One region of the Thioalkalivibrio sp. AKL9 genome, then DNA from elsewhere that is predicted to be linked to it. Evidence: predicted binding sites of a transcription regulator. Region 1 holds the regulator's gene; the other holds the start of a gene.
What was found. The regulator FliA, encoded in region 1, starts transcription of late flagellar genes. The targets are predictions, from matches to a motif close to GCTAAAGTTNNNNNNNNNNCNGCCGATA.

Region 1 (5,012 bases):
GACAGCTCCCCCGAGCAGGCTTGGGAGCGTCTCCGCGCGCGGCTTTCGGGTGCGATTGCCACGCATCGCCCGGCGATCCTGGACGAGGGCGGGCTGCTGGCGATGGTGGGGCCGACCGGTGTCGGCAAGACCACCACGCTGGCACGGATCGCGTTGCGCCAGATCCGTCGGATGGGACCGGATTCGGTTACGCTGGTGACCCTGGACAGCCAGCGCATCGGTGCCACACGGCAGCTGCAAGCCTTTGCGCAGATGGCGGGGATCTCGGTGCGCGTGCTGCAGAATGCGCGCGAGCTGCGCGATCTGGCGCGGCGCGTGGACGATGGCCACCTGATCCTGGTGGATACCGCCGGGCAGGCGCCGCGCGCGGTGGAGGAGGAGTCGCTGTTCGCGCATCTGCCGCCGGATATTCGTGCCGAGAGCTGGTTGGTTGTGTCGGCCACGACCCAGGGCAGTACCTTGCGGCGGGTGCTGGACGCGTTTCGCAAGGCGGATCCCTCGGCGCTAGTGCTGACCAAACTGGACGAGGCAGAACAGCTGGGCGAGGTCCTGTCGGTCCTGCTGGACCAGCACCTGGGGCTTGGGTTCGTAAGCGATGGCCAGCGCATCGCCGAGGATTTTCACCGGGTCGATACGGGGTATCTGACCCGCCTGGCACTGGACGACGATGCCGAGGGTGCGCGGGCGGGTGGCAATGCCCGCGAGACCTGGGCCGCCGAACGGCTGGCCGAAATGGAAGCGCCGCGACGCTCGCGCTCGCCGCTGCGCCCGGCGCAGGGGGCCGAGCCGGCCACACTGGAACTGATTCAGCCGGTTGGAAAGGGGCGTTATGCCACGCACTAACAAGCCGTTGAAGGTCATTGCGGTCGCCTCGGGCAAGGGCGGCGTGGGCAAGACCAACGTGTCGGTCAATCTGGCGGTCGGCCTGGCCCGGTTGGGCCGCGAGGTGATGCTGTTCGATGCGGATCTGGGCCTGGCCAACGTGGACCTGTTGCTCGGGATGCGCCCGGAGCGCACCCTGCACGACCTGGTGACCGGCGCGGTGGACAGCCTGGACGATGTCCTGGTTCAGGGGCCGGACGGGGTGAAGGTGGTCCCGTCGGCCTCCGGTATCGCGGCGATGGCGAATCTCACGCCGGCCGAGCACGCGGGTTTGATCCATGCCTTCAGCGCCTACCGCAAGCCGCTGGATGTCCTGATCGTGGACACTGCTGCAGGCCTGCAGGAGTCGGTGACTTCGTTCTGCCGGGCGGTACAGGAGACCCTTGTGGTGGTCTGCGACGAGCCGGCTTCGATTACCGATGCCTATGCCCTGATCAAGGTGCTGCATCGTGACCACGGGCTGCGGCGTTTCCGCATGGTCACCAACATGGTCAGCGGACGCGAGGGTGCGGAGCGGCTGATGCAGAAACTCAATACCGTCTGTGGCAATTACCTGCCGGAGGTGGTCCTGGATCTGGCCGGCTATATCCCGATGGACGAACATCTGCGCAAGTCCGTGCAGAAAAGGGCACCGGTGGTTCAGCAGTATCCCGGCAGTCCGGCCGGCAAGGCGTTTGCCGAACTGGCACGCACGGTGGACCGTTGGCCGGTTGGTGGGGGTGACCACGGGGGCGTCGGGTTCTTCGTGGAACGAATGCTGCAGAGTGCATGATGACGACGCGTAATCGACTTTCCGGCTACCAGGCGACGTCCACCGCGACCGGTGGACACGAGAAGTTGATTGCCGATCACGTTGAACTGGTGCATCGCATCGCGCACCACCTGATGGCCCGTCTGCCGGCCTCGGTCCAGGTCGATGATCTGATCCAGGCCGGCATGATCGGCCTTCTGGAGGCGGCGCGGCAGTTCGAGGGCGGGCAGGGGGCGACCTTTGCCACCTACGCCGGAATCCGCATCCGCGGTGCGATGATCGACGAATTGCGTCGCAGTGACTGGACGCCGCGTTCGGTGCATCGCAACAGCCGGCGTATTGCCGCCGCGATCCAGAGTGTCGAGGCCCGCGAGGGGCGTGCGGCGCGTGGGAGCGAAGTGGCGGCCGAGCTGGACGTGGCGATCGATGACTATTACGACATGCTCAAGGACCACGCCGGGGCCCATCTGTTTGCGCTGGACGATCTGGGTGGCGGGGATGACGGGGCCGATCGTGTGATCGAGGGGCAGGAAGTCTCTCCGTCGCGTAGCCTTGAGGCTGGCGAGTTTCGCGAGGAGTTGGCCGAGGCCCTTGGGGATCTGCCTGAACGCGAACGCCTGGTGCTGTCGCTGTATTACACCGAAGAACTGAATCTGCGCGAGATCGGGGCTGTTCTGGGCGTGACCGAGTCGCGCGTGAGCCAGATTCGCAGCCAGGCGGTCATCCGGCTGCGCGCGCGCATGGGGTCGTGGCTCGAAGACGGCGCGGCTTTGCAGTTATTCTAAAACTCACCTTACGAATCCCGGAGTGACGTGTGGACAAGGGAATGAAAATTCTCATCGTGGACGATTTTTCCACGATGCGGCGCATTATCAAGAACCTCTTGCGCGATCTTGGCTTCAATAATACGCAGGAAGCCGACGACGGCAGCACCGCGCTGCCGATGCTGCAAAATGGTGACTTCGACTTCCTGATTACCGACTGGAACATGCCCAACATGCCGGGCATCGACCTGCTGAAGGCCGTCCGGGCGGATGCCAACCTGAAGTCGATGCCGGTGCTGATGGTGACGGCCGAGGCCAAGCGCGACCAGATCGTGGAGGCTGCGGAGGCAGGTGTGAACGGTTACGTGGTCAAGCCGTTTACCGCCGAAACGCTGAAGGAAAAGATCGACAAGATCTTCGAACGTATTGAAGCACAGGGCTAAGCATCGCCCAGTGATTAATACGGACGACGTCCGTCTCGCTTGCGCGGGTGGACGTGACCCGGCTCCTTCGGCGCCGTACCAGCAAGAGGCTCCTCATGACTGAACAGGAACACCCCCCACGCGACGGCCAGCTCGAGCTGGCCCGGCAACTGGTGCAGACGCTCGAGGCGGGCGACGACGCGGCGGCACGCGCGCTGGTGCAGGATCTAGCGCGTCCATACGACCGCGAGCTCTTCGACGAACTGGGCAAGCTGACGCGCGACCTTCACGAGGCCTTGCAAAGCTTCCGTGGCGACTCGCGTCTGGTAGAGCTGACCCAGGCGGAGATCCCGGATGCGAAGGAACGCCTGAACTACGTGGTCACCATGACCGAGCAGGCCGCGCACGCCACGATGGGCGCCATCGAGTCGAGCCTGCCGATCGCCGAGTCGTTCAGCCAGCAGGCGGCCGACTTGACCGCCAAATGGACGCGCTTTCGCAACCGGCAGCTCTCGGTGGACGAATTCCGCGATTTCGCGCGTGAGCTGGACAGCTTTTTCGGGCAGGCGGGCGAGGACGCCGAGGAATTGCGGCGGCTGCTCTCCGAGGTGTTGATGGCACAAAGTTATCAGGACATTACCGGCCAGGTGATTCGCCGCGTGATCCAGCTGGTGACCGACCTCGAAGAGAACCTCGTTACCCTGATTCGGCTCTCCAGCGGGCGCATGGAGCAGGTCGAAGCGGCCGAAGCGTCCCTGGAGCGTGGCGAAGAAGACCGCGAGGCGGACCGCAAGGGCCACGGCCCCAGTGTGCCCAAGACTCAAGATTCCAGCGCAGATGTCGTTCAAGGACAGGACGAGGTGGACGATCTGCTATCAAGCCTGGGCTTCTAGCAGTGCCCCCCATACGACTGGCGCCACGGGACCGGAGAGACTGAATGGCCATCGACCCCAATGACGAAATCCTTCAGGACTTCCTGATCGAGGCCGGGGAACTGCTGGAGGGGCTCAACGAGCAACTCATCGACCTGGAACAGAATCCGGACGATCGGGATCTGTTGAATGCGGTCTTTCGAAGCTTCCACACCATCAAGGGGGGCGCCGGGTTCTTGAGCCTGGATCCGCTGGTGACGGTGTGTCATCACGCCGAGGACGTCTTCAATCTGCTGCGCAACGGCGAGCGCCGGGCCGATAGCCATCTGATGGACACCATGCTCCGCGTGCTGGACTCCCTGAACGTCATGTTCGGGGATCTGCGCTCCGGCGTGGACCCGACCCCCGCCGATGCCGCGGTGGTCGAGGACCTGCGGCGCATGGCAAAAAACGAAGACGTGGCCGGAGATACCACCACGGCGCCGCCCGCGCCTGAACCGGAGCCCGTCCCCGAGCCACAGGCCTCGGCCCCCGGCGACGCCATGGTGGGCGGCGGGGAGGAGATCACGGACGACGAGTTCGAGGCCCTGCTGGATACGTTGCATGGTGACGGTGCCCCGGCACCCGTGGACGCGGCTGTGTCGGGCGGCGCCGGGGCCAGCGATGACTCGGGCGGTGATCTGATCAGCGACGACGAGTTCGAGAATTTGTTGGACGAGTTGCAGGCCAAGGGCGGGGGTCCGGCATCGCCCGAACCGGCTGCGGACGCCCCTGCGGATCCACTGCCGACCGAGCCCGCGGCCGCGGCGCCCGAGCCGGAAAAAGCAGTAACGCCGGAGCCGGCTGCCGCCGGTGGGCAGGGCGGTGGTGGTGCCCGCGCCGGCGGGGCCGAGGCCGGGGGGCGCCCGGCTCCACAGGGCGAGACCTCCGTGCGTGTGGATACCGAGCGGCTGGACGAGATCATGAACCTGGTGGGCGAGCTGGTTCTGGTGCGAAACCGGCTGAGCATGCTGCGTTCGCAGCATGTCGACGACGAACTGGGCAAGGCGATCAGTTCGCTGGCACTGGTGACCTCCGACCTGCAGACCTCGGTGATGAAGACCCGCATGCAGCCGGTGAAGAAGGTCTTCAATCGCTTCCCTCGAGTGATCCGCGATCTGTCGCGGAATCTGGGCAAGGAGATCGAACTGGAGATCTTCGGCGAGGAAACCGACCTCGACAAGAATCTGGTCGAGGCCCTGTCCGATCCGCTGGTGCATCTGGTGCGGAATGCTGTGGACCATGGCATCGAGACGCCCGATGTGCGCGAGGCGGCGGGCAA
Region 2 (5,012 bases), on a different contig from region 1:
GTCCACGGCCGACACCCAGAAGCCCTGCACCGAACGATTGAACTCGGTGACCACCACCTTCTGCTCCCCGTTGTCGACCGCCCCGACGGCGCCACGCAGGCCCATCGCTCGCGCCAGGTCAATGATCGGCACGGTACCGCCACGCAACGTCGCCACTCCGCGTACCACGCTCATGGAGCCGGGAATCTGACGCAGCGGCGGCGACGGAATCACCTCGCGGACCTTGAAGACATTGATCCCGAAGGTCTGCGACCCGCCCAGATGGAACAGCAGCAGCTCCATGCGGTTCTGCCCCACCAACTGGGTTCGCTGATTCACATCGTCAATGAATTGACTCATCGTGCCGCTCTCCTTGCCCCGATTGCTCTTAGCACCGGACAGGCCTCAAAGGCCAAGTGTGCACCGCGCAACCCCGGCCTGTCATTTGCATTTGCGTGCATGCGCCTTCTGACGCCGCCTCATGGCCATAACGGCCGCCCCCGACGGGCCTTGAATGCGCGCGCGGCGCGGGATGCCCATTCATTGGCACGACATCTGCATGTTTTTGCGTACTGAAACCGCACGCGACTCGCTCGACATCGACGCAAGATCCGTCAAACCCGAGCCATTCGCGCACAGTCCGACGCCCGCACCGAACTGGCTGCGCAGGACAGGACCAAACAGGACCGCGACATGAACCAGCGCCGACCCATTTCAGAATTTTCTTCCGCTGCCAGGAAGACGCTGATCCGTTCGCTCGTTCGCGTTGGGGCCCCCTTCGTTCCGGAAAAAGGCGGCCGGTCCGGTGCCTCGCCAGCGAGCGTGATCGCCTCGAACGCAAATGTGCGAAGCATTCCGCGTCTCCTTGCCGGAGTCGCCCTCTTGTTCATCCTGGTACTGCTGTCTACCAGCGTCCGGGCCGAAGTCCACCCGGTTGACGACATCCGCCACGCCGCCGAGCAGTTCCTGATTCAGGAACTGGGCGTTACCGATACCGAAAAGGATGTTTCCATCGAGATTGGCCAGCTCGACAAGCGTCTTCGCCTCGTCCCCTGCGCGGACGGCCTGGAAGCGCGTTTCCCACCCGGCGGGCGGCGTGACGGCAACACCGCTGTCCATATCCAGTGTGCCGGCCCGGTGACCTGGCAGTTATACGTGCCGGCGACGGTCGAACGGTACGCCGAAGTGCTGGTTGCGAACCGTACCCTGCCGCGCCAGCACACCCTCTCGGCGGGCGACCTGCGTTTCCAGCGAATCGAGACCTCGCGCCATGCCGGCAGTTATCATGAGGAAAAGAGTGCCCTGATCGGCCAGCAGACCCGGCGCAGCATCCGCCCGGGTCAGATCATCGGAACCCAGCACGTGAGCCCGCGCGAGATCATCAGTCGCGGCCAGCGAGTTACCATCCTGGCAGAGAACGGCTCAATCGCCATCCGCATGCAGGGCGAAGCGCTGGAGAACGGGACGCTGGGCGAACGAATCCGCGTCAAGAACGCATCCTCCGGGCGCGTCGTCGAAGGCGAAATCCAGGCCTCCGGCCACATCCGGGTAGCGCTTTGAGGCCTCGCCCCACCGGGCACGCCAACGATCTTCGAAGCGGACTGTGAAGCCCGTTACACTTTTCCGCCCCCGAGGCCTACAGTTTCAGCAACGCTGGCCGTAAACAATTGCAGCACAGTTACAACGACAGGAAGGCATCATGGATATCAAGGGCCTCAATACGAACAGCCTGCGCCCCGACAGCCAGAACCCCGGGGTAAAGGGTCGCGACGAGTCCGGCAACACGGCAAGCCGTGCCCCGGCCTCCGGTAACGCATCGACGGCAAACAATGATTCAGTCACGCTCACCGGGGCCGCCCAGGCAATGAATGCCGCGGCCGGCGCGGGCGACACCGCCCCCTTCGACGCCGCCCGCGTTGCCGAACTGCGCGAGGCAATCTCCAGCGGCAACTATCCAGTGGACAACCAGCAGCTGGCCGATCGCATGATCGACCTCGAAAGCCTGCTGCGCTAACCCGGTCTATCGCCCATGAATGCCGACGCGCACCATAAACTGCAACGCTCGCTCGAGACCTCAATCCGGCTGGCTCATCAGCTGGAAGAGAGTCTGCTAAAGGAGACGCGCGCGGTCGAAGCGCGCCAACCCGATACGCTGCAGGACGTGGTGACCGGCAAGCAGACCCTGCTGCATGAACTGGAAACCGAGACCCGCAACCAGCAAGGCCTGGTCGAGGCCGCCGGCGAGGCCTTCAGCCCCGAGGGCATCGCGCGCCTGTTCTCGAAGATGGACGATGGCGTCGTACTGAACGACCTTTGGCAAGCCCTGCGCCAGTCCATCGAACGCTGCGACACTCTGAATCAAGGCAATGCGCGCCTGATCGACCGTGACCGCCAGCGCGTGGAACTCTCCATGCAGATCCTTCGCGGCGAGGAAACCGGCCCCGCGGCCACCTACGACCCGTATGGCCGCGCCCGGCCCGGAAACCGCGGCGGACGCCAGATCACCCAGGCATGAGAGGCCGGTGCTGGTGGAGGCTGGCTTTTCGCGGCATCCACCAGTACCTTGCGTCCTCACACCTTCCTAACACTTCGGACGCATGGACGACACGGACTATACCGTCGATAAGCCGGACCGGATTGCCGGCATCCTCAAGGACCTCGACCACAAGCTCACCGTCGTGAGCGTTCGCGTGGATACCGACGCCCCCCTGTACACCTCGGCCCTGGTCCGTCTGGACCCAGCGGCCAAGGAACTCTTTCTCGACGAGCTGACCCCGCCTCGCGCGCACCAGCAGGTTCAGGCCGGCATGGACTTGCGCGTATTCGCCGCGCTGCGCGGGGTTGCAGTGCAATTCGGCACGCATGTAACACGCATCGAGCAGGAGCAAAAAGGCGCGCTCTACGTGTGCACCTATCCGGAAACTCTGTACTACCTGCAACGCCGCGAAACGTTCCGCGTGCACATCCCGATGGCCCAGCGGCCTCAGATCGAACTCCATGCAAAGGCCTGGAAGGATCCCGTGATTGGCGAGGTTGCCGACCTCTCTGCCCAGGGCATGTGCATCGAGTTGTCCACCACCCTTCTGGATGCGCTTGAGGACCAGGCAAACCTGGCCTTCGAGAACCTCTTGCTCCCCGATGTCAGTGAACGCCTTTCCGGGGACCTGCGGCTGGCCAACCGTCGCCGCAGCACGCGTGATGGCTTTGAGTTTGCAGGCTTCGAGATCGTCGGAATGACCCAGTGGATGGAACGCCAGACCAACATCGCCCTGCTCCATTACCAGCGCGAGGCGCGCCGCCGCTCGATGGATTGAGCCTGAGCCCAGGCGACGCCGCCACCTGCAACTCCGAACACAAAAAAGGCCGCTTGAAGCGGCCTTTTTTGATCGTTCCTGTTTGGTCGGGACGGCAGGATTTGAACCTGCGACCCTCTGCACCCCATGCAGATGCGCTACCAGACTGCGCCACGCCCCGAAGCCGCGAACTATATCCGATTCCCCGCCTTCACGAAAGCATCGGCCACCCCATTGCTGCGAGATCCGTGCGGACCATTCGTGCCACGTACACCGAGAATGGCCCATTGATGCGACTCGCTGCGCTCGTCGCATCCTACAGAGCGGAAATTTCGAACTGGAGTTGGGTTCAGACGGACACCGTAGGATGCGATAAGCAAGGCGAATCGCATCAACACAACGTCCGGGCGCCCCCCTAGGGTCGGAGCCTCAGGCGCGCAGAACGCGCAGAACCGACTCAAGCTCGGAGATGGTGTCCTGGATAATCTGCTGGGCCTGCTGGCGATCACCCTTGGCTTCGTCGCCGGAGAGCTTCTGACGGGCACCATTGATGGTGTAGCCCTCTTCGTACAGTAGTGCGCGGATCTGACGGATCAGGATCACGTCCTGACGCTGGTAGTAGCGACGGTTGCCGCGCCGCTTGACCGGCTCCAGCATCGGGAATTCCTGCTCCCAGTACCGCAGCACATGCGGCTTGACCTGGCACAGCTCCGCGACTTCGCCGATGGTGAAGTAGCGCTTGCCCGGGATGGCGGGCAGTTCCTGGTGGTTACTCGCCTCCAGCATAGCTCTCTACCCGCTCGCGCAGTTTCTGTCCCGGCCGGAAGGTCACCACACGACGCGCGGAGACCGGAATCTCTTCGCCCGTCTTGGGATTGCGCCCTGGCCGCTGGTTCTTGTCGCGCAGGATGAAATTCCCGAACCCGGAAAGCTTCACGCCCTCGCCGGTCTCCAGCGACTGCCGCATCTCCTCGAAGAACATCTCGACGAATTCCTTGGCCTCGCGCTTGTTGAGACCCAGTTCCTCGTTTAGCGCGGCGGCGAGATCCGCCTTGGTTACAGCTGCCATCGGCTATTGTCTCAAGGTTGCGTTGAACCGGGCCTGGAGATGCTGCACCACCGCGTCGGTGACGCCAGCCACGTCCTGTTCGCCTAGGGTGCGATCAAAAGCCCGTAAAATCAAGCCCAAAGCCAGGCTTTTTTCGTCCGGATTCAAGCCTTTGCCCTGGTACACATCGAACAGGCGAACATCCTGAAGGATCTCCAGGCCAAGCTCGTCGATGGCCGCCAGCACATCGCCCGCCGCCACCGACTCGGCCACCACCAGCGCCAGATCCCGACGGATGGACGGGTACGGCGACAACGGCGAGAACTGCGCCACCGGGGCGTGCACCACGGCGGTCGCGTCCAGATCGAACAGGTAGACCGGCTCCACGTCGAAGCGCTCGCAGAGCGCCGGGTGCAGACGCCCGACCCAGCCGATCGGCTGCCCGTCCACCAGTACCCGCGCGGATTGCCCGTCATGCAGCGCCGGATGACGTTCCGCGCGAAAGCCGAGCGGGCCGGCGACGCGTTCGCACAGGCCTTCCACGGTGCCCTTGGCGTCGAAGAAATCGACCTTCTTCGCCTCGCCTTCCCAGGCTTCCGGAGCCACCCTCCCGCCAAGCAGGCCGGCCAGTCGCGACTCCTGCCGCAGACCGGACGCATCCGGAACAAAGCGCAGGCCATGCTCGAACAGGC

Region 2: a site for FliA is predicted at 1,615-1,642, ahead of flgM (flagellar biosynthesis anti-sigma factor FlgM). Genes of this name have one in related genera too.

The regions. Positions count from the first base shown of each region.
Region 1 is NZ_KB905104.1:149,749-154,760, reverse strand. Features, by position in the region: gene flhF (flagellar biosynthesis protein FlhF) at 1-843, shown strand, start outside; gene D573_RS0102885 (MinD/ParA family protein) at 830-1,654, shown strand; gene D573_RS0102880 (RNA polymerase sigma factor FliA) at 1,651-2,418, shown strand; gene cheY (chemotaxis response regulator CheY) at 2,460-2,840, shown strand; gene D573_RS0102870 (protein phosphatase CheZ) at 2,936-3,712, shown strand; gene D573_RS0102865 (chemotaxis protein CheA) at 3,757-5,012, shown strand, end outside.
Region 2 is NZ_KB905112.1:43,647-48,658, forward strand. Features, by position in the region: gene D573_RS0110240 (chemotaxis protein CheV) at 1-339, opposite strand, end outside; gene flgA (flagellar basal body P-ring formation chaperone FlgA) at 862-1,539, shown strand; gene flgM (flagellar biosynthesis anti-sigma factor FlgM) at 1,679-1,993, shown strand; gene D573_RS0110255 (flagella synthesis protein FlgN) at 2,009-2,494, shown strand; gene D573_RS0110260 (flagellar brake protein) at 2,577-3,293, shown strand; tRNA gene D573_RS0110265 (tRNA-Pro) at 3,377-3,453, opposite strand; gene D573_RS0110270 (MerR family transcriptional regulator) at 3,702-4,058, opposite strand; gene D573_RS0110275 (integration host factor subunit alpha) at 4,042-4,341, opposite strand; gene pheT (phenylalanine--tRNA ligase subunit beta) at 4,345-5,012, opposite strand, start outside.